DNA from 3 places in the Paenibacillus sp. FSL E2-0190 genome. Region 2 is predicted to be linked to each of the others. Evidence: predicted binding sites of a transcription regulator. Region 2 holds the regulator's gene; each other region holds the start of a gene.
The links. Region 2 encodes NrdR, which represses ribonucleotide reductase genes. Its sites were predicted from a motif close to AACACNATATATNGTGTT; they were not measured.
Positions count from the first base shown of each region.

Region 1 (10,248 bases), 290 kb from region 2:
AGATTAGGCTGAATTGAGCGACTTGTAGCGAATGAACGGTATAAATCCCGTAGATTTGATTGAATTGAGCGACTAGCGGCGAATGAACGGTATAAATCCCGTAGATATGATTGAATTGAGCGACTAGCGGCGAATGAACGGTATAAATCCCGTAGATATGATTGAATTGAGCGACTAGCGGCGAATGAACGGTATAAATCCCGTGTGCAAAACCAATTTTTAAATGACAAATATTAAAAAATGTCACTTGTAATTTGTAATCGATCGATTTATAATCAGACCAACAAGAAGGCCAAAGCAATAGGAGGAGTAATTATGAATCAGAATTTAGCTGGAAAAGTAGCATTAGTAACAGGTGCATCGAGAGGCATGGGCCGGGAGATTGCGGAGAACTTGGCACAACAGGGTGCGAAGGTGGTCGTTAACTATTCGAGTAACCCCGGCAAAGCAGAGGAAGTCGTAACCGGTATTAACCTGAAGGGTGGAGAGGCCGTCGCTATTCGGGCAGACATCAGCCAGGTGGCAGAACTTGAACAATTATTCCAAACCACACTAGAAGCCTATGGACAACTCGACATTCTCGTCAACAACGCCGGGATTATGATTACGAAGCCGATACTAAATATGACGGAAGAAGATTTCGACAAGCAGTTTGCGATAAATGTAAAAGGCACCTTTTTTGCTTGCCAGCAAGCAGCTAAATATATGAATGATAACGGACGGATTATCAATTTTTCAACTTCCGTTACGGGTCAAATGTTCCCGACCTACAGCGTCTATGCAGGAACTAAGGGAGCAGTGGAACAAATCACTCGTCAGCTGGCCAAAGAATTTGGACGAAAAGGAATCACTATCAATGCTGTTTCACCTGGACCTGTGAATACGGAGTTATTTACCGTAGGGAAATCAGCGGAAGAGATTGCGACCGTGGGGAATATGAATTCCTTTGGACGTTTAGGCGAGCCTGAGGATATCTCAAACATTGTGTTGTTCTTAGCCAGCAAAGAATCACAGTGGGTTACAGGTCAGACGATCCGTGTCAATGGTGGATTTATTTAAGCTGGTGGTTAAAGGGATCTTTTTAATAGCTGAATGTGGTCAATCCTTCTAAAATGAATGTAAATAAAAGGAGGAGTGAAACCATGACGCGGATCATCTGCTCACCGACTAAATATATACAAGGACATGGTGAAATTCGTAAGCTGGGAGATTATTGTTTGCAGCTTGGAGCGACAAGAGCTTATGCCATTATTGATCCTTATATTTTCTCTGTGTACAAAAAAGAGATCACATACAGTTTTGAAATGAACGAAATGCCACTAGTGATGTGTGAATTCAAGGGCGATTGTAGCCGTAATCAGGTTAATGAGTTAGTAACCGCAATTGGCTTGAAGGATACCGAAGTCATTATAGGGATTGGCGGCGGCAAGACCTTAGATACGGCAAAAGCAGTAAGCCACATGAGTAACCTCCCGGTAGTTATTGTACCCACAGTGGCTTCAACGGATGCACCTTGCAGTGCTTTATCAGTGTTGTATACGGATGAGGGAGACTTTGACTGTTATCTTCCATTAAAAAGAAATCCTGATCTGGTTATCGTAGATGTCGATATCATTGCTAAAGCTCCTGCAAGATTACTTGTTGCCGGAATGGGAGACGCTTTGTCCACTTTTTACGAAGCAAGAGCTTGTCGAGAATCTGGGGCAATTACACACGCAGGTGGGACTAGCACAATTGCAGCCCTTTCATTAGCTCGTGCCTGTCTGGATACCCTTCTTGCAGAGGGTGAAACGGCATTAAAAGATGTTAAGCAAGGCATCACCTCTCCTGCGGTGGAACATATCATTGAAGCCAATATTTACTTGAGTGGCATTGGGTTTGAAAGTGGAGGACTTGCTGCGGCGCATGCGATTCATAATGGATTGACGCTGCATGAGGAATGCAGGAATACTCTTCATGGTGAAAAGGTTGCTTTTGCTACGATCGTTCAGCTTGTACTGGAGAAAGCACCATATGAAGAGATTGATCAGGTGATTGGTTTCTGCAAAAAAATCGGTCTTCCCGTTACTCTCAACGATCTTGGAATTACCAGTAAGGATATTGATCCATTGATGATGGTGGCGGAAGCTAGCTGTTCTGAGGATAGCCCCATCTGGAATATGCCCTTTGAAGTTCAAGCTGTGGATGTGCTGGAAGCAATTCTTGCCGCAGACGCGCGGGGACAATAGAAAAAGCCCGATTGTAAATTATTGCGAACCCTCCCCGTACATATTTAACCTTCGTGAACCAAACAATGAGAATAATTGTTTAAGACGAAGGAGGCGTTCCTCTTGATGAAGGACAGTCGAAAGTTTAATCGTTATTTACTAATTTGGATTGCTGTTGCTGCTCTAATGGTTACTTTAATCGCTCCCATGGCACCGTCTGTTTCAGCTGCCGAGTCCAGAGACAACCCTACAAACACACCAAGTGAAGAGAAGACATCTCAACGTAATAAGGTCGTAATTATTATTGACGATTTCGGCAATGGCATGAAAGGGACGGATGAAATGTTTTCGCTGCCAATAAAGCTTACTGTGGCGGTTATGCCCTTTTTGCCTACATCTGTGAAGGACGCCACACGCGCGCATGAACGCGGAGATGATGTTCTGGTCCATTTGCCAATGGAGCCCCGCCAGGGTAATCCTAAATGGCTTGGACCGGGAGCTATACTGGCTAAGATGTCTGATGAAGAAGTGCGTCAAAAGGTGGAAGCCGCGCTCGATAATGTGCCTTATGCTATCGGTATAAACAACCATATGGGCTCTAAGATTACCGGGGACGAACGGATTATGGGTGTGATTTTAGCCGTCTGCAAAGAGCGGGGATTGTTTTTTGTGGACAGTAAGACCAACTACCGTTCTGTTGCTGGCAATATGGCTTATCGAATGGGGCTGCCGCGCGTAGAGAACCATATCTTTTTGGATGATACACACACAGCTAATCATGTGCTGAAACAAATGGGTCTAGTAAATAATCTGGCGAAGGATCAACGATTCTGCGTAACCATTGGTCATGTTGGTGTATATGGAAAAGAAACCGCCGCAGGCATCCGCAGCGGTGTTGAGCAAATAAAAGGTGATGTTGAATTTATAGGCATATCTGATCTCGTTAAAAACGAAATGAAATGGAACTCGAATCCTACACTTCCATAAGATAAGCTACTATGCCGCCAGCAATTGCTTCAGCAATTTCTTGTTGCCCTTTAGGGGTGCACAGCTTTTCGCGATCTGTCGGACTGCTTACAAAACCCGCCTCAACAATTACGGTTGTGGCGGTTATTTTGTTGAGTAAATAAAAAGGTTTACCCGGTCTTGTCTCTGCCTGGATATTATAGAGACTGTTTAATTGTTGCTGAATGGTCTGGGCGAGGATAAAGCTGCGCCCTTCTTGGCGATATAATACAAGCGGACCATGCTTGGATGGTGAAGGTGCCCAGTTAACATGGATGCTGACGACTACAGTAGCTGGTAATGTCTCAGCCAGCTCTTTACGCTGGGCAAGGTCGCGCAGATGCCGGGATTTACTGCGCAGCCAGCGGTTCTCATCGCTTGGAGCGTAATCTCCATTACGATTTAAGGCAACGTCAAATCCATCGCTGCGCAGCAGCAGAAATAATCGGCGTGAGATATCTAATGTAATATCCTTTTCAAGAATGTTCCCGTAGGAAGTTCCTCCGTCGATCCCCCCATGTCCTGCGTCAATTAAGATCATCCGGTGACCGTGGCTTAAGAGATGCTGACGTTCATCATTCACTACGGGTTTGGATGGAGTTGCAGAAGCATATGCACTCCCCATAAACAGCATTAGAAGTCCAACTGTGGTTAAAGTAATACGCAAGCTACATATTGCAGCTGCTGTCTTGGAATAAGCTTTATTTCTCCCATTGTTCAAATGAACTCCTCCTTGCATGTGAATAACCTCGTGCCCTAGATTCTTTGTTAGATTGTGCTTTAATAGGTAAACCTATTCGAACAATTCGAGACAAGAGTTTAGATATATGCTCGGTGGTGCACACTAAGAGCATGGAACGACGCTGGCTATCTTAATTCACTTACAATGTAGGAGGTGTTACAAATGGCTTCCGGCGGCGATGAGCTTGTAAAGTATATCACTGAGAAGGTAGTTGTTTATATCGAGGATCCGCGTGCCATTCATGCTCGTAGAGCGGCTACAAAGCAGCCGTGGTCACAGAAATGGTTCGGTATGCTTCCGCTTGGTTGGTCGATTTGGCGAAGCAAATGGAGCCACAGTGATAAGGATTGAATTTCACAAATAACAAATAACCTTCCAGTGCCTTGTCGAGGGTGGCAGCGGAAGGTTATTTGTTATGTTTAGTTATAGATATTTTTGTCGGGCAGCTTGTGTAGTGTTCCGATAGCCTGCAAGGCAGTGAGTGGCAAATACCGTCTTCCTTCTGGCCCTGATGCTGCATAAACGGTAGGCATGTTGTTTATTGCTTGTGTTTTATTCGAAGCAGGCAACCAGTTTTGATAACCTGTAATCATGAAAGGTGCCCCTACGATATCATTTCGGCCAGCGGCTTGATAAGCAATACTTTCCTTGGGACGAATCAGTGCGGCGATATTGTCACCGTCTACAGCAAGCAGTTTTGGGGAGGTCAACCACATGATATCTTTATAAGGATCATCTGTTCCCCCGCTTTGATATACCGAAAGCGGAGACAAATCAGTAGTTAGGTTAGTGATTACATCCGTTTCTGTCTGCTGTCCTTTAAGCACTTCTTCCGCTTTACTTAGCGTCCACGGTAAAACTTGCGGCACGGAAGCATTGATAAATATTGTCTTATCGTCAATGACGATTTTCCATACGGGTAGAAGTGGTGCATATAAGGCTGTGAGTTTTATTTTTCCTGTATAAGATGAAGGTATAAGTCCTTCCTGCACCAAAAATTGGCGCAGTTCTAATAAACTATAGGGGAGTCCGTAAGTGCCAGTTCCATATTCGCTAAGCATATAACCACCTTGATCCGTAGCGGAAATGATCATGTAGCCGATCCGCTGTTCACCTTTCATAACGTTGACAAGCCAGCTATGAGTACCTGGACCCAGAGGATAATATTCTATTCCTGCGTCCTTCCAGGCTGTAAATGGAGCTTCTGCTGCGAGCTTGTTCAGTGTACTCTTGGCAAATTCTTGGACCGTACCGGGTGAAGGTAAGATATCCATCTGCAGTACAGGTATCAAATCCTGTGTGACTGAATCAACTACACTTACTCTGGAAGCGGCAAGCGCAGAAGAGGAACCGGAGCTCGTTGCGATGAGTCCGATGCATAGAAGCAGGAGGAAGCAGCTTTGACCTGCAAGAAGCAGCCTCCGCCGTACACTTATTTTCATGGCGTCGTTCACCTTTCTTTGTTATGAAATATCAGAAAGTAAAAAGCTTCCTTTTTATTGTAGAGGACAAGCTATAAAAAGGCTGTTGCTTGCTGTCGCGCCGGAAGGCGGCATTTCCCTTGTTTTTTTGCCTGCTTTTAGCGAGTAGGGTCGCATTCTATAGGCTCCGCAGATGAAACAGTCCATAGGTCACCGCAGAAACTGCGATTTGCGGCTCATATTGCCAAATGGTCTCTTGTCGACGCCGATTATACTGCTCTTGAGTCGCTAGGCGTTTTTCTTCGTCAGGCTCCTTCAGCAACTCTCCATAATAGACATCAATGATGTCCAGTTCAACCCTTAGCCGCTCACGTGCCTGTTCTGCCCAAGTGTAGTCCAGTTCGGCTAACTGAGCGGTAAGATGAGTTTCCAATAAGTCGGTAGCGGCTGCTACTGTCATTTCATAAGGCTGGATATGCACATTTTCCGGTAAGCGTGGCATCATCTCTTTTGTGGAAACTTTTGCATTAAAGTCATCAATGATGGTTCCCTTTGTTAGGGAGATGCCAAGATAATGGAGTTCTTCACGTTTCAAATCGCAGCTCATCTCCACTTTATAGCAGACACTAAGCCATGGCTCGTAAGCGGCAGAGAACAGCGTGTTTCGCTGCCTGCTGCCCGGGTCCTCAAATAAGTAAAGGCATTTCCCTTCGTCCCGAGCGGCGTTCCAAATCTGTTGCAATCGCTTGCTTCCGTAAATAATATCCTCTCTGCGGATCATTCCTGGCCCAATTCGTGGGAGTGCCGGCACAATGCCGAAGTAGCGGGCTAGGATACTTTCCTCCGGGTCAGTAGATGGAGCATTCACTGCTTCTGAGCCCGGGGAGGCGGATTCGAGTAAGTCAGTGCTGGCCTCTGCATCGTTTGTTCCGCCTGTAGTTAGGCTTCCGGTGACAACTTGATTCAAAATGCCAGCACTACGATTTGCAATGGGGGGAACCTCTACTGCAGCTTGACTGTCGTATTTTTCCGGATCAAAAACAAAGGTGAAAGAAAGGGTCTCAGGATCTACACCTGTGCGCTCCACGAATCCCCAATAATACGGCCGGTCGGTAAGCATTTTGTCAGCTCTAGGTGATAATTTCACAGTTACGTGAAGGGGCGAAGCCTCAATGATGGAGCATTCAGTGGCTTCAAGATAGTCCATCACATGCTTGCGTACTTCCTGTGCGGTGAGGGTCATGTCGCAGTCCCACTTTCTTTTTTAATACCCTGTGTCAATTCACTGAGGGATTCACCAATATGGTCCAGCTCATGCCGCAATTCTTCGTCGGAGCGGGATTCGAGCATGATTTTGTATAAACTTTTCTCCAGCGATTCCTTCTTTTCAAAACGTTCCAGGATTACATCCAGCCCGCCAATCACCATTTCAAACATATTGATTTTTTCATGCAGCAGATGCAGGATATGTTCTTCAATCGTGCCTTGCGTAGACAAGTTGTAGATCACTACGTCATTTTCTTGCCCTAACCGATGGACACGTCCGATACGTTGCTCCACGCGCATGGGATTCCAGGGCAGATCAAAGTTGATCATATGGTGGCAAAATTGCAGGTTAATTCCTTCACCACCGGCTTCCGTTGCAATCATAACTTGAGCGCGGCCGCGGAAAAGATCCATCATCCAATCTTTTTTTCCACGGTTCATTCCGCCGGAATAAGAGACACACATCAGCCCATGTTCACGGAAATACTGTAGTAAATACTCTTGAGTTGCTCGATATTCCGTGAAAACGATGACCTTTTCATTCATTTCTTGAATGAGGGCTAAGGTTGTTTCAGCTTTAGTGTTTGTTTTAACGGTACGGAGGGTCTGTAGCAGCTCCATCATCCGGTCTCTTTTTGGGGAATCCGCAGGCAGCTTTTTGATCAAATTAACTAAAGTGATAAAGACGGCATCCCGGCTGCTGCACACCTCACGTTGAAGGGTTACCAGAGAAAGCATACTGCTAAGATTGCCGCCGGATTCCTGATACTGGTCTTTGACAAAGGAAGTAACACTGTTATACAAATCTTTCTCTTCTTGGGAGAGAACTAAGGGAATATTACGGACTTTTCGTTTCGTGAAATTAACTGGACCTTCACCACGGCGATTGCGGATCATGACCTTCGAAAGCTCGTCCCGCAGTTGACCTTCATTCTTGGGCTGGCGTTTATCAACCACGAAATTCGAGGCAAAATCGCCCTGATTTCCAAGTTGCCCCGGCTTCAGTATAGTGATCAGATTAAAGAGTTCGCCCAGATCATTCTGAACGGGAGTCGCGGTGAGCAGCAGGCAATATTTTTTGCGTAATTGCTGTACAAATAGATAATTGGTCGATTTTTTATTCTTCAGCTTGTGAGCTTCATCAATGATCAACATATCGTATTCATTTTCCAGCAAGATTTCCTTATGAGGATCTCGTTTGGCGGTATCCATCGATGCGACGACTATGGCGTTGCCCCACGAATAGGCTTTTTTCTGAGCGACAGCAGTGATGCCAAATTTCGCATTCAGCTCACGAACCCATTGCAATACTAGAGAAGCAGGTACGAGAATAAGCACTTTGGAGACAAGACCGCGTACGAGATATTCTTTGAGCACTAGTCCTGCTTCAATGGTCTTGCCCAGTCCAACCTCATCTGCAAGAATCGCGCGGCCTGACATTTCGAACAGAACCTTATGCGCTGTATCCAGCTGATGGGGAAGTGGGGACAAGCCGGATAAATGCTTCATACATTGCAGCTCATCGAAGCTCGTTACTAGACCTGTTTCCTCTCCTTGTACGGCAAGCTTAGATAAACGGTAGTCTCCCCATGGGCCGCCCTTTTCCAATTTGAGCTCCAGATCTTGCAACCAATTCCGGTCAAAAGAAAGAGGAACAGGCAGTATTGGCGCGGGTGTTCCCCCTTGCTGGGGTAGAGAATTACGGAATAATTGCGTCATAATGCAGCCTCCTCAAGCTCGGATTTATATCACCATTCGTAAGAGTAGTATGCTCGTAAACGAGAGAATTCATAACCTCTTATTTTTCACGATAGCCTTTAAAAAAGAGAGCAAGAGCGAGAAAAAGCAGCAACGTTTGCGATAATCCGGCAACTTGACTCTATTTTCGAATAAGACCTTCGATACAATATGTGGTATAGTTTAAAAGCTGACGCACACAATATATTGTGACAAAAGCTTGAAAATGTATTTTTTATAGAGTGCTTAGCTGGTATTTGTTATTGACAAGATGAGCTTCCTACATACACCTGTTAAGCAGTGGAGGATGGTAAGGGGGTTTTTGTTGTGGGCCCATACCTTGGACCGGAAACTAATATCTACTACACATGCGGGAGGTTTTTTTATTGAGTAAAGTGGAACGTAAGCAACGCCTTGAAGGGCTAAGTGAAAAAATATTTTTGGATCGTTATGCTTGGAAGGATGCAGACAGCAACAATGCTAAAGTAGGCGATGTTGTATTGGTGCTGACCAAAGATGATCCGAAGTTTCCAACTAAGGAAGTCGGAGAAATTGTGGAGCGCAGTGGTCGAATCGTAACTGTAAAGACACGCAGCGGTGAGTTTGTGAAATCGGATGTTGAAAAGTTGACCCTTAATATAGAAAAAACTCCTGAGGAAATGTGGGACCGTCTATCCACAGCGATGGCTTCTGTAGAGAAGACACCTGAGCTTCAAGCAGAATGGGCGGGCAAATTCCGTTCAATCCTAGATGATTGGAAGCTTGTGCCGGGTGGACGTATTGCGGCTGGTGCAGGTGCTAGTGAAGAATTAACATTGTTCAACTGTTATGTAATCCCTTCTCCAAAAGACAGCCGTGGCGGCATCATGCAGACATTGTCTGAAATGACGGAGATTATGGCCCGTGGTGGCGGTGTGGGCATTAACCTGTCTTCATTGCGTCCTCGTCGTGCGATTGTTAGAGGGGTTAATGGTTCATCCAGTGGTTCCGTATCTTGGGGCGGTTTGTTTAGTTATACTACGGGGCTTATTGAGCAAGGCGGCAGCCGTCGTGGCGCGCTCATGTTGATGATTAATGACTGGCATCCCGATGTTGAGGACTTCATTACCGTGAAGCAAACGATGGGCCAAGTCACTAATGCTAACCTTTCGGTATGTGTGAGCAATGGTTTTATGAAGGCTGTAAAAGAAGATCTGGACTGGGATCTCGTATTCCCGGATACAACCGATCCTGAATATAACGAAATGTGGGATGGCGATCTCGACAAGTGGAAAGCTGCCGGCAAAAACGTTATCCATTATCGCACCGTAAAAGCGCGTGACGTGTGGCGTACGATCATTGAATCGGCATGGAAATCTGCTGAGCCAGGCGTCGTGTTCATGGAATACTATAACCAGATGTCTAACAGCTGGTATTTCAACCCGATTATTTGTACAAATCCTTGTGGAGAGCAAGGCCTGCCAGGCTGGGGAGTCTGCAATCTGTCTGCGGTGAACCTGTCCAAGTTCTACGATGAGAAAAATCATGATGTAGATTGGGAAGATCTTGCGACTACAACCCGTTATTCGGTCCGTTTTCTGGACAATGTAATTGATAAAACACCTTATCATTTCCCGGAAAATGAAGCGAATCAGAAAAAGGAACGCCGCGTGGGTCTCGGAACCATGGGATTGGCGGAGCTGATGATTAAATTGAACATCCGTTACGGCAGCCCGGAATCGTTGGAGTTTCTGGACAAGCTATACGGCTTTATGGCTCGTGAAGCCTACCTTGCTTCGGCAGAAATTGCTGGAGAGAAGGGTTCCTTCCTAGCTTTTGATACTGAGAAATATCTAATGAGCGGCTTTATGAAAAATATAGTCGAAGCGTA
Region 1 is NZ_CP150306.1:2,536,260-2,546,507, forward strand. Features, by position in the region: gene NST25_RS10830 (hypothetical protein) at 1-247, opposite strand, end outside; gene NST25_RS10835 (SDR family oxidoreductase) at 316-1,059, shown strand; gene NST25_RS10840 (glycerol dehydrogenase) at 1,143-2,228, shown strand; gene NST25_RS10845 (divergent polysaccharide deacetylase family protein) at 2,334-3,194, shown strand; gene NST25_RS10850 (N-acetylmuramoyl-L-alanine amidase) at 3,181-3,933, opposite strand; gene NST25_RS10855 (YqzE family protein) at 4,117-4,305, shown strand; gene NST25_RS10860 (hypothetical protein) at 4,374-5,396, opposite strand; gene NST25_RS10865 (YqhG family protein) at 5,554-6,618, opposite strand; gene NST25_RS10870 (SNF2-related protein) at 6,615-8,360, opposite strand; gene NST25_RS10875 (adenosylcobalamin-dependent ribonucleoside-diphosphate reductase) at 8,747-10,248, shown strand, end outside.
Region 1: a site for NrdR is predicted at 8,575-8,592, ahead of NST25_RS10875 (adenosylcobalamin-dependent ribonucleoside-diphosphate reductase). Genes of this name have one in related genera too.

Region 2 (10,248 bases):
GCAGATCGTGTCCGGTAAAAGCACCAAAATTAAATCGCTGCTGCTTAATCAGGAATATATCGTCGGCATCGGCAATATTTATGTAGATGAGTCGTTGCACCGTGCGGGTATCCATCCTGAAGACAGCGCCAAAGCGCTCACGGACAATCAATTGGACAAGCTGCATCATGCAATTGTAAGCACGCTGGCCGAAGCGGTTAACGCCGGAGGTTCATCTGTTAAGTCATATGTTAATGGCCAAGGTGAGAGCGGTACGTATCAGCAGCAGCTATTGATTTACGGTCGTAAAGATCAGCCGTGTAGTAACTGCGGAACGATGATTGAGAAGACGGTTGTAGGCGGTCGTGGCACGCATTATTGTCCAAATTGCCAGCGTCCGACTGTTCACTGAATTTGTTGAAATAATAAGGTTGGCACCCACTACTTGTCCCGCCCATATACTGTGTGAAGAATGCTTAATAGAGAACGGAAGCTGAAACGATAAAATTTCAGTTTTCCGGTTCTTCACAGGAGGGATTGCGGGTGCTCAGCCCATTATTTTCACTGCTATTGCTAGCGTTTGCCTTGAGTTTGGATGGTTTTGGTGTAGGAATTACATATGGGCTGCGTAAAATGAAAATACCACTGCTCTCCGTTCTGATTATCTCGCTCTGTTCGGGGGTAGTTATCTGTGTATCGATGCAGGTTGGGGTTTTGCTTGCCAAGGTAGTGTCTCCGAATGCAGCTTCTATAGTTGGTGCGGTTATACTTGTGCTAATGGGATGCTGGTCGCTTGTTCAGATGCTGATGCAGAAAGAGAAAGATGCAGATGGCGGACGTAAAGCTGAAACGGTAGATAAGGGCTCATTATCCGAGCAGGCTTGGGCAGAGGTAGCTGCTGATTCTGAAGCGGGTACAGAACCTGTTATGAATGATGAACCGTTGAAATCAGCTGTTTTTTCACTTGAGCTTCGCCGTTTGGGGATTGTAGTACAGATCTTGCGTACCCCGTCTTCTGCGGATATGGATGCCTCAGGAAGCATCTCTTCGATGGAAGCGATGATACTGGGGATTGCGCTCTCTCTGGATGCTTTTGGGGCTGGACTTGGCGCAGCGCTGCTTGGCTTCAATCCGATATGGACATCACTTACAATAGCTTTGTTTAGTGGTACATTTCTATTGCTGGGTATGAAGACTGGACTTAGATTTGCCGGGAACTACTGGATGAAGCATGCTGCCGCATTACCAGCGTTATTATTAATTGCAATGGGAATACTGAAGCTATTATGAGGTGAGTACATGATTATAGGCTTAACCGGAGGAATCGCATCCGGAAAAAGCACAGTGTCTGCACTGCTTGTGAACAAGGGAGCGAGGCTGGTTGATGCCGATGTGATCGCCAGAGAAGTTATGCTTCCCGGGCATGAAGTGTTGGCGGCTGCTGCTAAGCAATTCGGAAAAGAGATCCTTTTTCCGGATGGAACACTGAATAGGGCCAAATTAGGTGAAATCGTCTTTCAAGATCCTGTGGCCCTGCAAACCTTGAACAATTTGACGCATCCTGCTATCCGGCAGGAAATCAAAGACCGTATGTACAGCATGGAGCAGGAAGAGCCGAAGCGGCTTATTATTGTGGATATTCCGCTTCTTTTTGAATCAGGGCTTGAGACCCTGTTCCATGAGATTGTAGTAGTCTACGTTCCCCGTGAAATGCAAATTGCTCGATTAATGGAACGTAATAGGCTCTCTTTAGAAGAAGCAGAAGCGCGATTGAATGCACAGATGGATATTGAGCAGAAACGTAATAAAGCGGACTACATCATCGACAACAGTGGCGATCTTGCGTACACTGAGCAACAGGTTGCTGTGTTTTGGGACAGGCTGGGTTTATCATGAAATGGCTACGTAAAAAAAGAGTACTGCTTCTGCTATTTGTGGGTTTTACGGCAATATTGTTTCTGAGTACTAACTGGATGTCGTGGTTTTATCCCATCCATTTTAAAGATGAGATTCGCAAGCACAGCATCACTTATGAGATAGACCCGTTTCTTGTAACCGCGATTATTCGTGTAGAAACGAACTTCAAAACTGGACGAGAATCCAAAAAAGGCGCACTAGGGCTGATGCAGCTTATGCCGGATACCGCGAAGTGGGCGCTGGAAAAGGCCAAGCTTCCAAACGTATCTATGGAAGAACTCAAGCATGAGCCTTCGGCTAATATTGAACTGGGTACATGGTATCTTTCAACTTTATCCCGTCAGTTCGAAGGTAAACGTACAGCAATTATCGCAGCCTATAATGCTGGACCCGGAAAAGTTCAACGCTGGTTGGACGAAGGGATCTGGGATGGGACAGATGCAACCATTAAAGATATTCCCATTGGTGAAACCAGGCATTATGTACAGCGCGTTAATTATTACTATGATCAGTACACGGACATTTACAAAGAATTTTAATTTCTACCGTGTTATGTATAAAAAGAAGTATTAAACGACCTGTAGGTCGTTTAATACTTCTTCAAAAAGCTTATGTTGGTCAGGTTATTTGTATTGACCTGCCAGTTGTTGTTCTGCCAGGGTTACAAGACGTTTAGTGATGTAACCACCGATCGAACCATTTTCATAAGAAGTTTTATTGCCTTGGTAACCATCTGGGGAAAGCGTGATTCCTAGTTCTTGGGCAACTTCGTATTTAAGTTGTTCCAAGGCACCGCGGGAATTTGGAGCTACAAGGTTATTGGAGTTGTTGCTTTGGCTCATTGCTGTTCACCTCCTCTGTTGGTAACTGTATTATGTGCCGGACTTGCCATTATCATTACAAGAAAAAAACGGTGATTTCTGGAAATAATAAAAAAGCCGTTCAAAAGCCGGATTTATAACGTTCCGGGACCAAACCATTATGTATTAGGAAGTGATGAAGCTTATGAAATGCCCTTACTGTGATCACACAAATACTAAAGTGCTGGACTCGCGACCAGCGAATGAAAATAAGTCAATCCGTCGTAGGCGTGAATGTGAGCGTTGCAGCAAACGTTTCACTACTTTTGAAATGATTGAAGAAACGCCACTGATTGTAATTAAAAAAGACGGCAGCCGTGAGGAATTCAGTCGTGATAAAATACTCCGCGGTCTCATCCGTGCTTGTGAGAAACGGCCGGTTTCTGTGGAACGTCTAGAAAAGATCGTGTCCGAGGTTGAGAAATCTTTGCGCGGCATCGCCGTTGCGGAAGTGGAAAGCCAACAGATTGGTGAATTCGTGATGGAGCAGCTCTACCCAGTAGATGAAGTGGCTTACGTTCGTTTTGCGTCCGTATATCGCCAGTTCAAGGATATTAATATGTTCATGAAGGAACTCAAGGGGCTGCTATCCAAGAGTACGGGAGAATTAGAGGGATTATAGGGTTTTGTCCAGTTAGGGCGTTACAGCCAATCCTAGGGTCTGTTAGGAGTGCTTGTACTGGTTTGTTTCCTCTGAGTTTTGAGCGGGGAATTTGATTGGAAAAATGAATTTTAAAAAAAGTGTTGACATAGAGGGCGATTTTTTATATTATATAGAAGTCGCCTACGACGCTTGAGTTTATCGGAACAACTCAATTACGACCAAACTAAAATTAAAAAATGTGTGATTACATATATCTGAAATTTCAGTTTGGGGCCATAGCTCAGCTGGGAGAGCGCATCGCTGGCAGCGATGAGGTCAGGGGTTCGATCCCCCTTGGCTCCACCAAACATCATATGGACTCTTAGCTCAGTTGGTAGAGCAGTAGACTCTTAATCTATTTGTCCAGGGTTCGAGCCCCTGAGAGTCCATCCTAAAGAAACGGCAGAAATGCCGTTTTTTTGTTGTTTTATGCGATTTTTGCAGTTCCGGATGAATAAGGATCAATTACTGAATTGAAAACATGAAGTGGATAAAGCAAACTAAAGTGGCGGAAATACCCTTTTGGTTTGCTTTTATTGTTACTTCAATTGTTGTTAAGTTGATTGAAAAAAAGCGTTGGGGACGAATTGGGGACGAAATATTTAATTAGCTGTTTAACACAGTCTCAATTGGAGAGGATGAATAATACAATCCTCTAAGGGAGGCAGGTAAATGGCGAGTATTGAAAAACGGGGTAAAAATTCATTTAGGCTTGTTGTCGAAGCGGGATATGATGCACGTGGTAAAAGAATTAGACGGACGAAATCCATAAAAGCTAATGGCATTAGAGAAGCTGAAAAAGAACTAGTTAAGTTCCAAACTGAAGCTGAAACTGGTGAATATATAGCTCCTGAAAAGATGACTTTTTCTTCATTCCTTGAAGAATGGAGAGAAAAATACGGAAATAAACATCTAGAGATGAAACGTTTGAAGGATCCTTCAGTCTGACATATTATTCATTCGGCTTTTCTAGTAATCCTGGTGTTATTACACAGGGGCCATCTAAAGTAATTATTGGAAATGCTTCGGTACTGGGAGAATCACCAGAAACGGAGAAGTGGTAAGTATTTTTACAAAAGGATATAAGTAAGATCCAGCTGAGCCTAACACTACACGTAATATTAGTTTTAACTATAAAATAAATAGATTATCTAGCAATAGAGAAGGCAATTTTTATTTTTAGCTAGAAGATAAGTAGCGTATTTATTTGGAGATAAAGGCTTCACACCGTAGACGGAAGAATTCGAAAAATTAATAAATAAGTCCATAAGTATTACTCTACATATTATTTAATAGGGGGGATTCATTTCGGAGGTTCAATGTTGAACTCTAAGGGTCTGTCAATAATTTTGTGTAAACTCTTTAAAGCCTAGGTTCCCCCGAGGGGGAAGTTGCAAATCTACCGCAAGTGTTGACCGACCCGATCAGGAAAAAAGACTGACAACTGGAGCAGTATTTGCCCGCAGTTTTGGAAACGGCCTGTCCATTTCCGAGTGACATCGACAGTGACTAAATAGAGCATCTTCAGCAAGGCCTCATCCGTAGGAAAGATGCTTTTTCCCTTCGTTACTTTGCAAAGCTGGCGATGGTAACACTCGATCATATTGGTGGTATAGATGAGTTTACGGATCTCAGGCGGGTACTTAAAAAAGGTAGCAAGTTCGTCCCAATTTGTTCGCCAGGAACGGATAATTAGTGGATACTTTGCTCCCCAAACTTCCTCCAAACGGTCAAGCTCAAGCAAGGCTCCTTCTTCCGTAGCTGCCTTGTAAATGAGTTTTAAATCGGCAGTAACTTTCTTTATGTCCTTGTACGACACGTACCGAGTAGAACTGCGGATTTGGTGAATAATGCACTTTTGGATTTCAGTTTGGGGATAACAGGCGGCAATGGCTTGAGAGAACCCAGACAGGTTATCCACGCAAATAATGAGGATATCTTGTACTCCGCGATTCTTGAGTTCATTCAGCACGCTGAGTCAGAACTTGGAGGACTCATTCTCACCCACCCACATGCCTAGAACATCCTTGTTTCCATCCAGATTGATACCAATGACCATGTAGGCAGCCTTGTTGACAATGGCTCCATCCTGCTTGACCTTGAAGTGGATCGCATCCAGATAGACAATGGCATATACACCTTGCAGTGGCCGATTCTGCCATTCTTTGATGAGGGGAACAATCTTATTGGTGACATTGGAAATAAGTGTAGGAGAGAATTCAATACCGTACATCTGCCCAGGTGGTCTTAAATTTCTCTGTGCTGATCCCTTTGGCGTATAGCGCAATGATTTGCTCCTCGATGCCCGTTACGTTCGATTGATGCTTCTTGACGACAAGTGGCTCAAATTCGCCCAGACGGTCACGAGGGATGGCGATTTCCTGTTCGCCGTACTCGCTGACTACCGTTTTACGGATCTTTCCGTTGCGACTGTTTGGAGTGAGCTTCGCCTTCACTTCATGCTTTCCGTAGCCCAAATGAGTATCCATCTCGGCTTCCAGCATCTCCTGAATCGTTTCAGTAAATAGAACTTTTAGAGCATTCTACGCATCCTGTGCGCTTACCAAATTGTTTTCCTTAATAAATTCCCGTAACTGCTGTTTTGTCCAAAGTCCCATGTGTTCTCCCCAACCTTTCTCTTAATTCCATTTTAATGGGTTTGAGAGTTTCCACAATATATTTTACAGACTCATTTAGTCTTCTCCAGTCTTAGACATGATTTTTTTGTATTAAACAATATATACACAGAAAGAACCTTGTGGAACTTGCCGCTAAGGTTCTTTTTGTTATTTCTCTGGAGTAGTTAGATTAATTTCAAAGCTTTTATTTTAATTGTGACCAATTTATTACGCATTCGACAAAACGAGTTGTGTTTCGACAAAATACAACCGTTCTCAACGTTGAGCCTGTCCCTTATGATGGGTGAGGAAGTTCTTGGAGAAAAGAAAGTGTGGGAAATACATTGCTGAGCAGTAAGCCAAAGATAACATTTTATTTAATATTATTGATCATTTCGTCACTATTCCTTACTAACTCTATAGCTCTCGGTGCGGGAGGTAGGACGTATTATTACGATACTAACGGGAGATTAGTAAACGAAGATTTGCACTCCAATGAGATTATTGAATATCAGTATGATCTAAACGGAAATGTCCAACGGAAGTTTAGAAGTATTAATATGCTGGTAAATCCGAATTTTGAATTGAATGCTAATAGAGCCACGGAAATAGCCAGTGGTTGGGACAAATAGAGCGATACCGGTAGTGCAAAATTTGAAGTGATCCCGGCGACAGTAGTATCTAAGAGTATTGCACAGAAGATTTCAGCATCAGGAATGAAGGTTGGTACCGCAGCGTGGCTATTTCAGGATGTTACTGTTAAAGGAAACTTGCCTGTTCTGTTAAATGGAGATGTCAGTATCGAGAGTATTAACAAAGCCAAGGTATCCTTATGTGTCCAATATTTTGATGCAGCAAATACATTACTCTCTCAAAAAACAGTTGATTACCCTTCGGGATATTTAAATAATTATATGACTTTATCCTTGACGGATACAACACCTGCCAAAACGGTTCGGGCCAGAGTGCATGTTGGGATCAGGACAGAGGAAGGGGGAGCAAGCGGTGCTTTTTATGTAGACAACATGGCCTTCAGATATGATACCGCAGGCAATCTATTAAATAATCCTAGCTTTGAAAATAATCTATCCGCCCAAAAGGAAATGGCTGAAAGCTGGTCGCGATGGTCAGATTCTGGGGGAAGTGTGTTACAAGTAGTCTCTTCGCCGGTGACTTCAGGTGTGAGAGCACAAAAATTGGCAACTCCAAACATGAAGACTGGAGGTGCCAGTTGGTTATTTCAAGATGTAGTCACTCAACCCAATGTCCCCATCTCAGCAATCGGTAGACTATCCTGCAGGGATACTCAAAAAGTATATGACGTTAGCTCTAAATACAATAACGCCATCGGATGCGGTTAGAGCCAGAGTGCATGTTGGGATTCAAGCCATTGCTGAGGGAGGCAACGGGGCCATTTATGTTGATCATATGGCTTTAAGTCATGATCCTCAAAGGAACATGTTATCTAACCCAAGCTTTGATACTATTTCAACTGCAAATGTTGGTATCGCAGACAGCTGGCAGACGTGGTCTGACACCGGGAATCATACTTTTCAAGTTTTGTCCCCTCTTCAAACAGTAAATACCTACGGGCAAAAATTCTCTAGCGTGAATATGAAGAGGGAGAAGTATGGAGCAGCATGGCTACTGCAAGATGTTGTGGTAAGCGGAAATAAGTTAGTCGAGTTCAAAGGAAATATTTTAGTCGAGAGTGTGGTGCAGACAAAAGTTTCTTTATGCATACAGTTCTTCGATCGTAATGATGCTTTACTCTCAGAGAAGTATGTTGACTACCCTGTGGGAGTGCTACAGAAATTCTCTACGCTGTCATTAACAGAAAGAACTCCCTCCAACGCTGTTAGTGCAAGGGTCCATGTGGGATTACAAGCAACTGTAGCGGGCGGGAGCGGGACCTTTTATGTGAATCAAATGATATTAAAATATAGTGAATAATGGAGCGTGCAATTTCTTGTGTATGAAAACATTGAACCTTGTAAAGAAGATATGCCTCCTGTCTATCCTGGTCTTAGGAGTTGCAGCTTCCTCTGCCATTGCTGAGGCATCCAGTACGAACCACATTGTGATTGATGCCGGCGGCTCATCTCCGCATCGCATATACTCCTATAATCAAGGGCGTCTGGAAACAGAAATTCTGCCGGATCGCTCAATGATTCAATATACATATGATGCTAACGGGAATCTGATTAAGCGCAGCCGGATGAATTCATCCGGGCCTTATATCTTCGATCTCTCCTCAGTATCCTATGATATCTATATCCGCGGGCTTCAGCCCGGTGTTCAGCAAGTTCATTTTCCAACATGGACCGCGAGGAACGACCAGGATGATATCGAGTGGATTGTCGGAGAAAAACTTGCTGATGGGGTATGGAAGGGAACTGTAGTTTTCAACAAACATGGTGGAGAGGCAGGCACCTATATCACCCATATTTACGCAGATATGAAAATTGTGGGTGATCTCGTTGCTAACGTTCAGAACAATGGAGTGTTGGTCACAGCACCAACACAAGCATCGCTGGCTGAAGGTTTCTATACTGTGCAGGCTAGTGGTATACCCGAGAGTGTCAAAGAGGTGCGCTTCCCAACATGGACAGACTATATGGGACAAGACGACTTAGTCAATCCCTGGATAACTGGCGAAAGACTTGCCGACGGATCTTGGAGAATCCGGATTCCGTTTAGTAACCATAACTTCGAAACCGGAATTTATAATACACATATTTATACGTTTGACCGGTATGGGAACAAGGCTGGAGTTAGCAATAGAGTAGTCAATGTGGTAGGTGGAGCTGGAGGGTCTAAGGAGACCGATCTGTCCGGTGTTTCGTATGACGTATTCATCTATGGGGTAGACCTGTCCATCCAGAGTGTACAATTCCCGACATGGACGGCTAGTAATAATCAGGATGATATTGAGTGGATTGAAGGCGTAAAAGTCGGAAACGGCGTATGGAAAGCAACGGTTGTGTACGCCAAACACAATTCGGAGACAGGCAGGTATATCACACATATCTATTCCAGCGGCAAGTTCCTGGGAGGATGGGAATTTGATGTGACGAATTCACAAATATTGAAAGCACCGGCAACTACAAAGATCGGTGAGGGTTACTATGAAGTCTCTATTGACGGAATACCGGCTAACGTAACCCGCGTTGAATTCCCGACATGGACGAATCATAACGGCCAAGATGATCTCATTTGGTATCAAGGCGAACGCGAGAGTGCATCTAAATGGAAGATCCGAATTCCTTTTGCCAACCATGGTAATGAAACGGGAAGCTACAACACTCACTTGTATGCTCACGATGGTTATGGCAATAGCCGGCCTGTTGGAGGAGTGACGGTGAATGTTACGCGTTAGTGAAAAGATAAAGTGTGAGGAGAAGTGGAAATCTTGAAGGTTCAAATGAACATAAAAACTATAATTGTTGTCTTTATATTCTTGCTTCTTATAGTAAAACCAACGCAGGGTTCAGCGGCCTCAATAGATGAAGTGTTTAAGATCGTTGATAGAGGCGGAACCGTATACAACTACGATCCATCTAGGAGATTAACGGAGAATCGAACCCGTGATGCGGTTGTCACAAACAAATATGACTTGAATGGTAACCTGGTAACCCGAAAGTCGGTGGCGAGAAGCCTGACACAGTGGCAGTTGGGAAACGGACTCGGCTCCAATATTCAATTCGTCAATGATGTGAATGGTGATGGGAAGGCGGATGCAGTTCTCTTTTTTAAGGAACCGGGAACGTGGTATGTCTCAATATCAAATGATCAAGGAATTAAAGGTTACCAGAGATGGATTACCGGCCACGGCGTGGGATCGGATGCTCAGCTTCTGGCGGATGTGAATGGGGATGGTAAAGCCGATGCTGTTATCGTAAATTACGGAAGCTGGTATGTGGCATTGTCCAATGGAAGCGGGTTTGATGGTTATAAATTGTGGGTATCCGGGCATGGAGTCGGAGCCAGCGGCCTATTCTTGGCTGATGTGAACGGAGACGGTAAAGCGGATGCGGTAATCGAAAATAGCGGAAACTGGTATGTTGCGCTCTCTACGGGTCAAGGATTTCAAGCCTACAGTAGATGGGTTACAGGATTTGGTGCAGGAGCCTCCAAAGAGTTCTTAGCTGATGTCAATGGTGATGGGAAAGCAGACGCTGCTGTTTTCGATGAGCAGGACGGTTCTTGGTACATAGCATTATCCAATGGC
Region 2 is NZ_CP150306.1:2,244,282-2,254,529, forward strand. Features, by position in the region: gene mutM (DNA-formamidopyrimidine glycosylase) at 1-391, shown strand, start outside; gene NST25_RS09545 (manganese efflux pump) at 523-1,269, shown strand; gene coaE (dephospho-CoA kinase) at 1,279-1,875, shown strand; gene NST25_RS09555 (lytic transglycosylase domain-containing protein) at 1,872-2,435, shown strand; gene NST25_RS09560 (alpha/beta-type small acid-soluble spore protein) at 2,520-2,738, opposite strand; gene nrdR (transcriptional regulator NrdR) at 2,902-3,378, shown strand; tRNA gene NST25_RS09570 (tRNA-Ala) at 3,630-3,705, shown strand; tRNA gene NST25_RS09575 (tRNA-Lys) at 3,716-3,788, shown strand; gene NST25_RS09580 (hypothetical protein) at 4,072-4,347, shown strand; partial or broken gene NST25_RS09585 (IS256 family transposase) at 4,799-6,017, opposite strand; gene NST25_RS09590 (hypothetical protein) at 6,677-7,378, shown strand; gene NST25_RS09595 (hypothetical protein) at 7,335-7,970, shown strand; gene NST25_RS09600 (GBS Bsp-like repeat-containing protein) at 7,993-9,396, shown strand; gene NST25_RS09605 (VCBS repeat-containing protein) at 9,430-10,248, shown strand, end outside.

Region 3 (10,248 bases), 690 kb from region 2:
GCTTGCCCACGACATTAAGACTCCTCTTACGATTATTCAAGGAAATGCAGATTTGCTGATAGACTCAGATTTAGCAGAGAATCAGCAAGAATATATAGGGTATATTTCCAAAAATGCAGATCAAATCGAACAATACATGGCAACACTTATTGAGATTTCTAATACAAGAAAACAAATTTCTCCCCGCTCTAAATGGGTTGCAACGGATGCCTTTATCCAGCAAATTCGTATGCAGTTAGATGCGTTGGTTGTCCCTAAGCGTCTTCAGATAGAATTCCACCAAGACAATGATCTGCCCCCTGAGGTGTTGATAGACAATGAGCTACTTCATCGGGCTGTGATGAATGTGCTCGCTAATGCGGTAGAGTATTCCCCGTATGAGAGTGTGATTTATTTGCAGGTTGAGGCAAAACAAGATCGGTGGAGTATAACGGTAGCAGACAGTGGATCAGGATTTACGAGTGAGGGACTCCAATCAGCAGTTAAGCAGTTTTATCGAGGGGACAGTAGCCGTACCTCCAAAAGTCACTATGGATTGGGACTTTATATTGCCGACACCATTGTCAGGCAGCATCAGGGCAGTCTGCATATTAGCAATTCTCCCCTGACGGGTGGAGGTCAAGTTCGAATCGACGTCCCAGTTCGTGGAGTTAGGTAGAGGTTTATTACACCTCTTAGACTAACATTGGATAAAACTTCTGGTTTATCTGATGAAATTCTAAGGGGTGTATTTTTTATGAAGATCAAAACCAAATTCTCAATTGTTGGAAAAGTAGATTAAAATATTGATTGCTATATACAATTAAATACAATAAAGTTGTCATATAGAGGATAATTTTGTCGATTTTTCTGCAAAAATGTTCCAATCCACATTGTATCAGGTGACATTAGGGTCTATGAGGTTCAAATCCTCTTCCTGAAAAAGACATAAGAAAGTGGTGCGCATAATGAGTAGCAACAGATTTGAAAACAAAGTAGTTATTATTACGGGTGCTGGTACCGGAATCGGAAAAGCTACAGCATTGAGAGTAGCAAGAGAGGGTGGTACTGTAGTAGTTGCCAATCGATCAGATGCTGGCGCTAACACAGTCGAAGAAATCAAAGCTTTAGGTGGAGAAGCGCTGTTTGTGCGGTCAGACGTTTCAGTTGAAGCAGACTGCAAAAATATCGTAGATCAAACCTTAGCAGCTTATGGAAAGATTGATTGCCTTTATAATAACTCAGCAATTACAGGAGATAATGCGGATGTTACAGAATATGATCCGATATTGTTTCAAAAGGTGATTCAGACAAATCTTAATGGCCAATTCTACATGTTGCATTATGCATTACCACATATGAAATCCGGTGCTTCCGTTCTAAACTGTTCCTCCTTGCATGGTATTTTTATTGGGATGGCAAATGATGCAGCTTATTCAGCAAGTAAACACGCCATTGTGGGCATGACTAAATCGGTTGCTAAAGAAGTGGGTCACCGTAATATCAGAGTAAATGCTATTTGTCCTGGTCCTATTCCTACACCAACCATGAACAGATACGAAAAGCTGTTGTCTGATGATGTAGAGATGCTTCAATCTCTTATCGCTTCTGGAACGGCTTTGGGCAGATATGGTACGCCTGAGGAAGTAGCTGCTTTTGCATGTTTCCTTCTAAGTGATGAGGCTTCATTTATTACAGGTACAGCACATGTGATTGACGGGGGCTACTCCGCAACTAAGTAATTAGACGGATTAATTTACTTATATAAGCATCTAGTATCGAAGGCTTTGCGGCGTATTCCTGTTCGAAAATCCTGTAGGATGAATGGACTGGAGTTGGAAGGCGCACGCAGAGCCTTTTTTAGTTGTTTCTAAATGATAACGGAATTACACAAGTGTGAATGAAATTAAGGCAAATATAACCATGGATATGTTGGAATTTGTAGAAATTTGTATTTTAATATAAATAAAAAAAGAAATTTGTCGATAATAATATAGGTAATAGGTATGAGTTAAAATATATTAGAAAGGATGTTGCAATAAAACGATACAGGAAATAGATGTCATTAACTATTGATTGTAACGATATGGCATCATTTAAACAAGGCAGTTTGTTCCAAACCCAGTTGCCAAAAGTAGAAGTTACTGAAAAGCCTGGTCAGAAATTTTTTTGTCTGTTGGAGTTACATACATTACTTTCTATTATTAAAAAATAACTATTAAAACTTGGAGGAATACAATTATGTCATACACAATTAAATACAACAAAAGTGAAAACCACATCGATGTAGTATCTATCGATTTTTCTGCTGAGGATGTTCCAGGATACTTGAAAGATTTTGAGAATATCATGAAGCTTGTTAGTCCTAAATTTACGGGTACAACTGATGTAACTGAATCTGCAAGTGTACTTTCTCCTGAAGTTGCAGCAATGTTGGCTCCAACAGGTGAGATGGCGAAAGCAGCTGGCCAAGCAGGATGGGCTTATGTAACTAAAAACCCAATTTGGAAAATGCAATTGAAACGTATTTTTGGCAGAGATTTTGCTGATGCTTACGATACCTATGAAGAAGCTAGAACAGTTCTGAAAAAATTGCAATAATCTAATAAATAGAGTTAGCAAAAAGTGCGGAGAGCTTTCTCCGCACTTTTTGTTTTATCTATATTTAAAATTGAAAATCTTCATCCTTCAGTGGCTCCACATTAAGCGCCCGGACATATCCGTTGCCTTTCTTCGAGAAGAAGTCATGCTGCTTGGTGTGGGTGCTGATCCCGTTCTGAACAATCGGGTTGATCTCTTCCTCGTCGAATAGCGGGTCATGGCCCAGATTCATCATCGCTTTATTGGCATTGTATCTTAGGAAAGTCTTAACCTCGTCCACCAATCCGATAGGGGCATAGATCTGCTCGGTATAACGCTCTTCATTCTCATGCAGCAGTCGAAGCAATTCTACCAGCGTATGGTGAAGTTCGCGTTGCTCGTCTTCTGGGAGCCCCTCAAAGATCTCCTGTGCCAGCACACCGACATATACCCCATGGATGCTCTCATCCCGTAGAATAAGGTCGATGATCTCACCGCTGCAAGTCATTTTGCCCTGCCCAGCCAGATATAGGGGATAGAAGAAACCACTGTAGAACAAGTAGCTCTCGAGCAGCACGGAGGCTGCCATGGCGAGGTACAGGTCTTTAGGTGAGTCTATGTTTTTGTAATATTGTGAGATGGTCTCCGCTTTGAACTGGAGGAAGGGGTTCTCTTCTACCCAGCGGAATACACTGTCGATCTCCTCTGTAGAGGACAAAGTGGTGAAAATACTGCTGTACGATTTGGCGTGAATTTGTTCCATCATACCCATGAAGCCCAGTACAGCTTTACGTTGAAGGCCTTCGACATGCTCCATAATCTGCGGCATTCCGACTCCGCCTTGAATCGTATCCAGCAGTGTCAGACCGCCCAGCACCTTCATATAGGAGTCCTTTTCTTGCTCACTGAGCGTGAGCCAGGACATTTTATCATCGGATAATGGAATTTCATCGTCCGTCCAGAATTGCATAATGTTCTGATTCCAGAACATCAATGAGAAATCGTCGTCGGGACGGTTCCAGTTAACGGCTTGGATAGCGGTCATAATATTGCAATCTCCTTTTCTGCGGCTATAGCCTTCCTTTTAGATCGAGCAGGTGAGGCATTCCTCGACGGACAGCTTTTTGGTCCGGGTGTAATACAGCGACTTCAAGCCTTTATGCGCCGCATACAGGTAGGAGCGGGCCAGTTCTCTGGTGGAAACATCACTGTTAACATGCAGAACGGTCGAGATACCTTGGTCGATATGGGGCTGAATTTCCGCGATCAGATCGATTACCTTGAACTGGTCCATCTGGTAAGCCGATTTATAGAAAAACACATTGTCCGGCCGCAGGTACGGCATCGGATAATAAGTAGTTGAATTAGCATAAGTCCGAGTCTCAATCTGCTCAACAATCGGCATAACGCTTGAAGTGGCGTTTTGGATATAGGAAATGCTGGCCGTTGGCGCAATCGCCAAACGGTAAGCATGGTATAGGCCATTTGTTTTTACCGCATCCCGCAATTGTTCCCAGTCTGCTGGGGATGGGATATAAATATCTCCGAATAACTCTTGTACCCTTGGGGTAACCGGGCGGTAATCGGTAGTCAGGTAACGCTCAAAATAAGCTCCCGTAGCATAATCAGAAGCCTCAAATCCATGGAAAGATCGGCCCGTGGCGGCAGCGATTTCCATACTTTTCTCCAGCGAGTGGAAATTCATGGTCATAAAGAAGGTCCGGGCAAAATCGCGGGCCTGCTCGCTTTCATAAGCAATGTTGTTCTTAGCCAGATAGCCGTGCAGATTCATGACGCCAAGACCGACAGAGTGCATTTCCTTGTTTGCTTTGGCTACGCCTGGGGCATTGGAAATACTGGTCATATCGCTAACAGCGGTCAGGGCAATCATGCCCTCATGTACGGATTCACGGATTTTGCCATGTTCCATCACGTTAACAATGTTCAAGGAAGCCAGATTGCAGCTTACATCGCGGCGGATTGTACTCTCCTGTCCGTAGTCGGCAATCTCTGAGGTCTCCTGCAGCTGAAAGATTTCAGTACAAAGGTTGGACATTTTGATCTGTCCGACGTTTTTCAGGGCATGGGCCGCATTGGCATTGCTCTTGTTCATGATATATGGATAGCCAGATTCCAGCTGGATCATGGCAATTTTGGTCAGCATATCCCGTGCGCTCATAGCTTTCTTCTTTTTGACACGTGGATCGGCCAGCAGCTTATCATACATGTCATCCAGATCCATATCGTCGAGATGCGTGCCGTAGGCTTTGTACACACTGTAAGGAGCAAATACATGCAGCGCTTCATTGTCCTTCGCCAGCTTATAGAAGCGGTTTGGAATAATCAGGCCGATGGACAGGGTTTTGAGTCTTGTTTTTTCGTCGGCGTTGATCTTCTTGCTGTCGAGGAATTCCAGAACGTCCCAGCCAAAAATGTTGTAATAGGCTGCTCCTGATCCTTTACGTTGACCCATCTGATCTGCATAGGAGAAGCCGTCTTCCATCAGCTTGAGTACAGGTATAATTCCCTTCGCAGCATCCTCAACACCCTTGATAGTTTCACCACGGGAGCGTAGCTTGGATAGGTTAACGGCCACACCGCCACCGATCTTCGACAACTGCATGCAGGTATTCAGCACATAGTTGATGGAATTGAGCGAGTCGTCCATTTCGATTAGGAAGCAGGAGACGAGCTCACCACGCCGGCTCTTACCGGCATTTAAGAAGGTTGGTGTCGCAGGTTGCAGGCGCTGTTCCATCATCGAACGGGCAAGTACCCCCGCAGTATCGGCGTTGCCGCGTCCCAGGTGAAGGGCGACTGCCGCCACACGGTCCGGGTAATGCTCCAGATATTGTTTGCGGTCATTGGTTTTTACAGCGTAATCCGTGTAGAATTTCGAAGCTGCCATATAAGATGGAAAACTGAAGTTGTAGGCATGGGTAATCTGGTAGACTTCTTCAATTTCCGCCGTGCTGTACTGTTCGTAAAAATTCTCGTAGAAATCCTGTTCAATCATATAATCAACCTTGGCTTTTGTATTCGCAAAAACCAGACTCCGCCGCTCTACATCCCGCATAAATTCGGCTACTGCCTCAAGATCTTTGTCTAGCTGAAAGAAGCCACTTTCGTCTCTCTTCATCAACATGTTGTTTAATTCAATATGCCGCAACCCGGCTCACCTCCTGTTTAATCCGTTCTACATCGCCAAATGTACCTGATAACTCAAATTTACCGATAACGGGCACGTTATACCGATCTGCAATCAAGTCCGCGCTGTGCGCGAACAGCTCGCCCCAGTTCTTATTGCCGCTGGCGGCGATGCCTTTCAGATTGGCATTATTGTTCTTCAAGAAAGTAGACACCTTTTCTGGAATCTGTCCAAAGCCGGTGGTATATGTAATAAGCACATAGGGCTCATCAATCGTCATATGCTCCTCAATCTGCACAGCCGGCAACTTAAGTTTGCTGATGAAGCGTCTGACATTTCCTGTTTTTGAATCATACGCGACTAGCATGGTGTCTGTCCCCCTGTAAATATTAAAAACTATTGAAAATAGTATGAAAACTGAATGGATAAGCTATAAATTCTGAAAAATCGTATCTATACTATATTTAGTGTGCGTTGTTTATTTTAATTACTATATGTTGAAAAGTCAATATGGGAACAGCAGTCTTAATAGCTGAGAAAGTGTCTCGTAAGCGGTTTTTTGGTAGACTTTTAGGGCAGAAAGACCGGAGTATTAGCATTTTGCTAGTTTAAAAATAAAAATAAAAAAATTGCAGGAATAAGGGTGATACTTAGGGATGCTGCTGAGGGTGATGGCAAGCCAATAAATCTGCAAGGAACAGAGCCTGCTCCTTGCAGATTTATTGGCTTTATTTTTGCGAAGTGGGATTATTCTTAATAATCTCTTGATCTCAAGAACGGTTGTTTACTCCGAGGCTTCGGTCAGGCGGTGAATCTGCTTTAAGTTGCTGCATGTATTCTCTGGGGGAAATTCCGGTTACCTTTTTGAAGACCTTGCTGAAATAGAAGGCACTCTCATATCCCAGCTTCTGTGAGATTTCGTAGATGCGACCTTCCCCGCGTGCCATCATTTCTTTGGCTGTCGTGATTTTGATCTCCGTGATATATTCCACATAGTTGACCTTGGCAACCTTGGAGAAAAGGTGGCTCAGATAGTTGGGACTGAAATTGAAGACATCTGCCACTTGATTGAGCGAGAGCTTAGTTCCGAGATTTCGTTTAATATACTCTTGGACATTTTTGACGAGCTGCTCCTTGTAGCTTTGTCTGCGGGTAGAGAGGATGTCCGAGCAACCGTCCCGGAACTGGATCAGCCAGCCGGCGATCTCTTCAATCGTATGCATCTGGTAGATAGCCCGGTAGCCCTCCGGTTCATTTTCGAAAATTTGCTCCACAATGTTCTCGCCGTCTGCGAGCAGTGAAGTGGCCATGTACAGAATGTTGCAGGCAGCATCAGTGGCGGGAACCAGCAGGTCGGCCCGGCCGTCGAAGATTTCGATCATTTTGGAGATAATGGCGTATAAAGCTTGGGTATCCATTTCTTCAAAAGCACGGCGGATCTCTGTACGCAATTCGGAGAAATCAAACAACAGATGATCCTGCTCCAGCGACTCTCCTTCGGCAAAAAACACAAACGACTGTGCTTTAACCGCAGCAGGAAGCGCTTTTCGGGCAGCGAGGTAGCTTTCCCGCAGCAAATAAGGATCCTCGACCGCAAAGCCGATCGCGCCGATGATCCTTACATTGAAGTAGTTATGGAGTATGGAGGCCATATGGGTCAATAGCATTTCAATCTCAGGCATCCATTGCCGTGAATCCGTCCCGTTGACGGGCAGGGTTACAGCAAAATTGCGCAAGTCCAGACTGCTCACATAACAAGGTCTTATGGAAGTAAGCGTATCTTTAGCCATTTGGACGGTACTTGAGCACAGAGCAACCATTTTATCGCCGCGGGGCGGGACACTGTCTGGCCCCAAAATACGGCAAGTGCAGACTAGATAAGCAGGTTCCTTGAGCTCAAGGTTTAAATCATCTCTCTGCAAAAGGTACTGGTTTTTATTTGCGAATAAGTTATTGAACAGGCGGATGAAAAATTTATCGCGTTGAGCTTGTAGATTGCCTCTATGAGCAAGCATGGGATAGCTGTCTAGGGTTTGAAAAGCCTCCAACTGGGAAATTGCTTTCCGAATGGAGGCATCAAGTGCCTCTGGTGTCAGTTCTAGCTTCACTAGATAATCTGTGGCTTGCACTTCAATCGCTCCACGCGCGTATTCGAATTCCTCGTAGCTTGTTAAGATGATGAACAGCGGAAGCCGGCCGTGTTTTTTGCGTACCGCATTGGCAACTTCTAAGCCGCTTTTAATTGGCATTTTTATATCGCTGATTACGATGTCAGGACGAAGGGTGTCAATCATTTCTTCCTCTTGAGCCCCGTTGTGTGCAATGCCGACAATTTCTATATTATATTGCTCCCACTTCAGCATGGACTGCAAGCCGATACAGACCAGCGCCTCGTCATCAGCAATTAACAACTTGATCAATTCCATCACATCCTTGCTTGATATGCTACTCTATTCCTTTTGCAGGAACGGCAGAAGAATCTTCATCCGGGTATATTGGCCCGACTCACTCTCAATCGAAAGACCGTAATTATCCCCAAATGCCAGGCGCAAACGTTCATTTACGCTGCGGAGTCCAATATTCTCGGGCATTTCTTTGCTTCCATTACCTGGATTCGACAGAATCGTGGAGATTTCTTCTTCCTTCATCCCTATACCGTTGTCTTCAATCGTAACTAGAATATCGGCGAATCCACTTTTGGCCACCTTAATGAGAATTTCTCCTCTGCCTTTGGGCTCAATGCCATGGAAGATGGCGTTCTCGACCAGGGGCTGGAGCGTGAATCGTGGAATTAGGCCGGTTAGCAGTTCCTCGTTGTCAATCTCCTTTACCATAGAGACCGTACTGCCATAGCGATATTTCTGAATTAGAAAATAATCATCCAGCAGGCTCAGCTCATCTTTCAACGGCATTAGTCTACGGTTGTCTTTGGCGATGCTGCGCAGCAGTCTGGATAGTGAAGTGGTCATTTCCGCGATGCCGGTAGCATTCTGAATTGTAGCCATCCATTTGATCGAATTCAGTGTGTTGTACAGGAAATGGGGATTGATCTGACTCTGCAGCATCCGGTATTCCAGCTCCTGCTTCTGTTTCTCGTCAGCGAGCCGGCTGTCCATAAGCGCTACGATATCTTGGGACAGGCGGTTAATGCCCCGGCCGACATCGCCAAGCTCGCTGTTCCATTCGATATTGCGGTCCAGCAGGAAATTGCCCTGGGCGATCTTATCAATCCGCTTCTTCAGTTTTTCCACCGGAAGACTGATGGTACGGGTCAGATACAGCGTAATGATAGCGCTTAAGACAATAACCAGGAGACAGACGCCGAGCATAACCAGAATCCATATATTTGTCTTGGGAGCGAACAGGTCATTGGATAAAGTCTGTGACAGAATGACTCCGCTGCGTACGGGATAAGATACCACGATATGGCTCTCTTTCTCGTCCTCGAGCTTGACCATGGATAGCTCAGTTTGCGGACCGACAGGTTTATCATTGGTATAGGCCACCGGTTCATACGGCTCTGCAATGGCGATGACCTGGTCGCCGATGAGCTGATAATGATGATTGCCGAGCGTCAGCAGCAGCCGGGAATTCTTCGGCAGGGAGTACCCTTTCAGCTTGTCGGTAATAACAGTGGTATTCGCTAACAGGTACACTGTTCCAACGCGGGAAGCTCCTTTGCCGTAAATAGGAAAAACAAAAGGAATTCCGTTCGTGTTGGAGAGCGGGTCCTTGATCACCCGGTCCCATTTCTCCTCGGCATCATTGCTAAGGCCGGTAATTTGACCGATATTGTGTATGGTAAGCGGAACAGAGGTGCCGGTTTTATCCACCTGCAGAAACTTTCCGTTGCTGTCCGTAACAATCAGACGGCGGGCATAGCTGTTGGAGCGGTTGTTCAGGAAGTCCTGCTGCATCGAGTTGAATACATTAACTGCTTCCTTAGAGCTAGCCTTAGGTGAGCTGAAGTAGTCTGTAATCAGGGTATTAGTAGAAGAGTTAGTGCTGCAGGTCATCGCCAGCGATGACAGATCAATTAAATCCTGTTCAATAATATGGGATACCAGCTGCAGATTGAACTCGGTCGCCTGGATGGTTGTTTTACGCTGATAATAAGTAATTAATTCATAGCTAAAAAAAGACAACAGCGACGCTATCAGCAGTGCGAATACGGCCATGAGCAGAATAATGCGACTTTTAATGGTGGATTTTCTTACCGTATTTAACACTCCTCTACAAAATGTGAAAACATATAAAGCGTTTTCATATACCATAGCATATTCCTGCGTTCCGATACAGGGGGAGGTACATAAGCTGAATATTTTACATGTTTTAGATAGAAAATTACAGGTTTGAACCGGAGCAGGGAAGAAGAACACAGAAAAGTGAATGAACTTTGTTTGATAATGCATGCCATTCTTGCGAAAAAAGCTATAAACTTTGAACTAAGCTCAGAAGAGCCGATCGTAGTTACACAATCAGAAGAAAAGGGGATATTTAAATGAAACTGAAAAGATTCTATGGCATAACCCTCGCCACAG
Region 3 is NZ_CP150306.1:1,550,440-1,560,687, forward strand. Features, by position in the region: gene NST25_RS06765 (HAMP domain-containing sensor histidine kinase) at 1-658, shown strand, start outside; gene NST25_RS06770 (SDR family NAD(P)-dependent oxidoreductase) at 948-1,721, shown strand; gene NST25_RS06775 (hypothetical protein) at 2,221-2,580, shown strand; gene nrdF (class 1b ribonucleoside-diphosphate reductase subunit beta) at 2,645-3,604, opposite strand; gene nrdE (class 1b ribonucleoside-diphosphate reductase subunit alpha) at 3,644-5,728, opposite strand; gene nrdI (class Ib ribonucleoside-diphosphate reductase assembly flavoprotein NrdI) at 5,715-6,074, opposite strand; gene NST25_RS06795 (helix-turn-helix domain-containing protein) at 6,478-8,127, opposite strand; gene NST25_RS06800 (sensor histidine kinase) at 8,158-9,981, opposite strand; gene NST25_RS06805 (sugar ABC transporter substrate-binding protein) at 10,209-10,248, shown strand, end outside.
Region 3: a site for NrdR is predicted at 6,162-6,179, ahead of nrdI (class Ib ribonucleoside-diphosphate reductase assembly flavoprotein NrdI). Genes of this name have one in related genera too.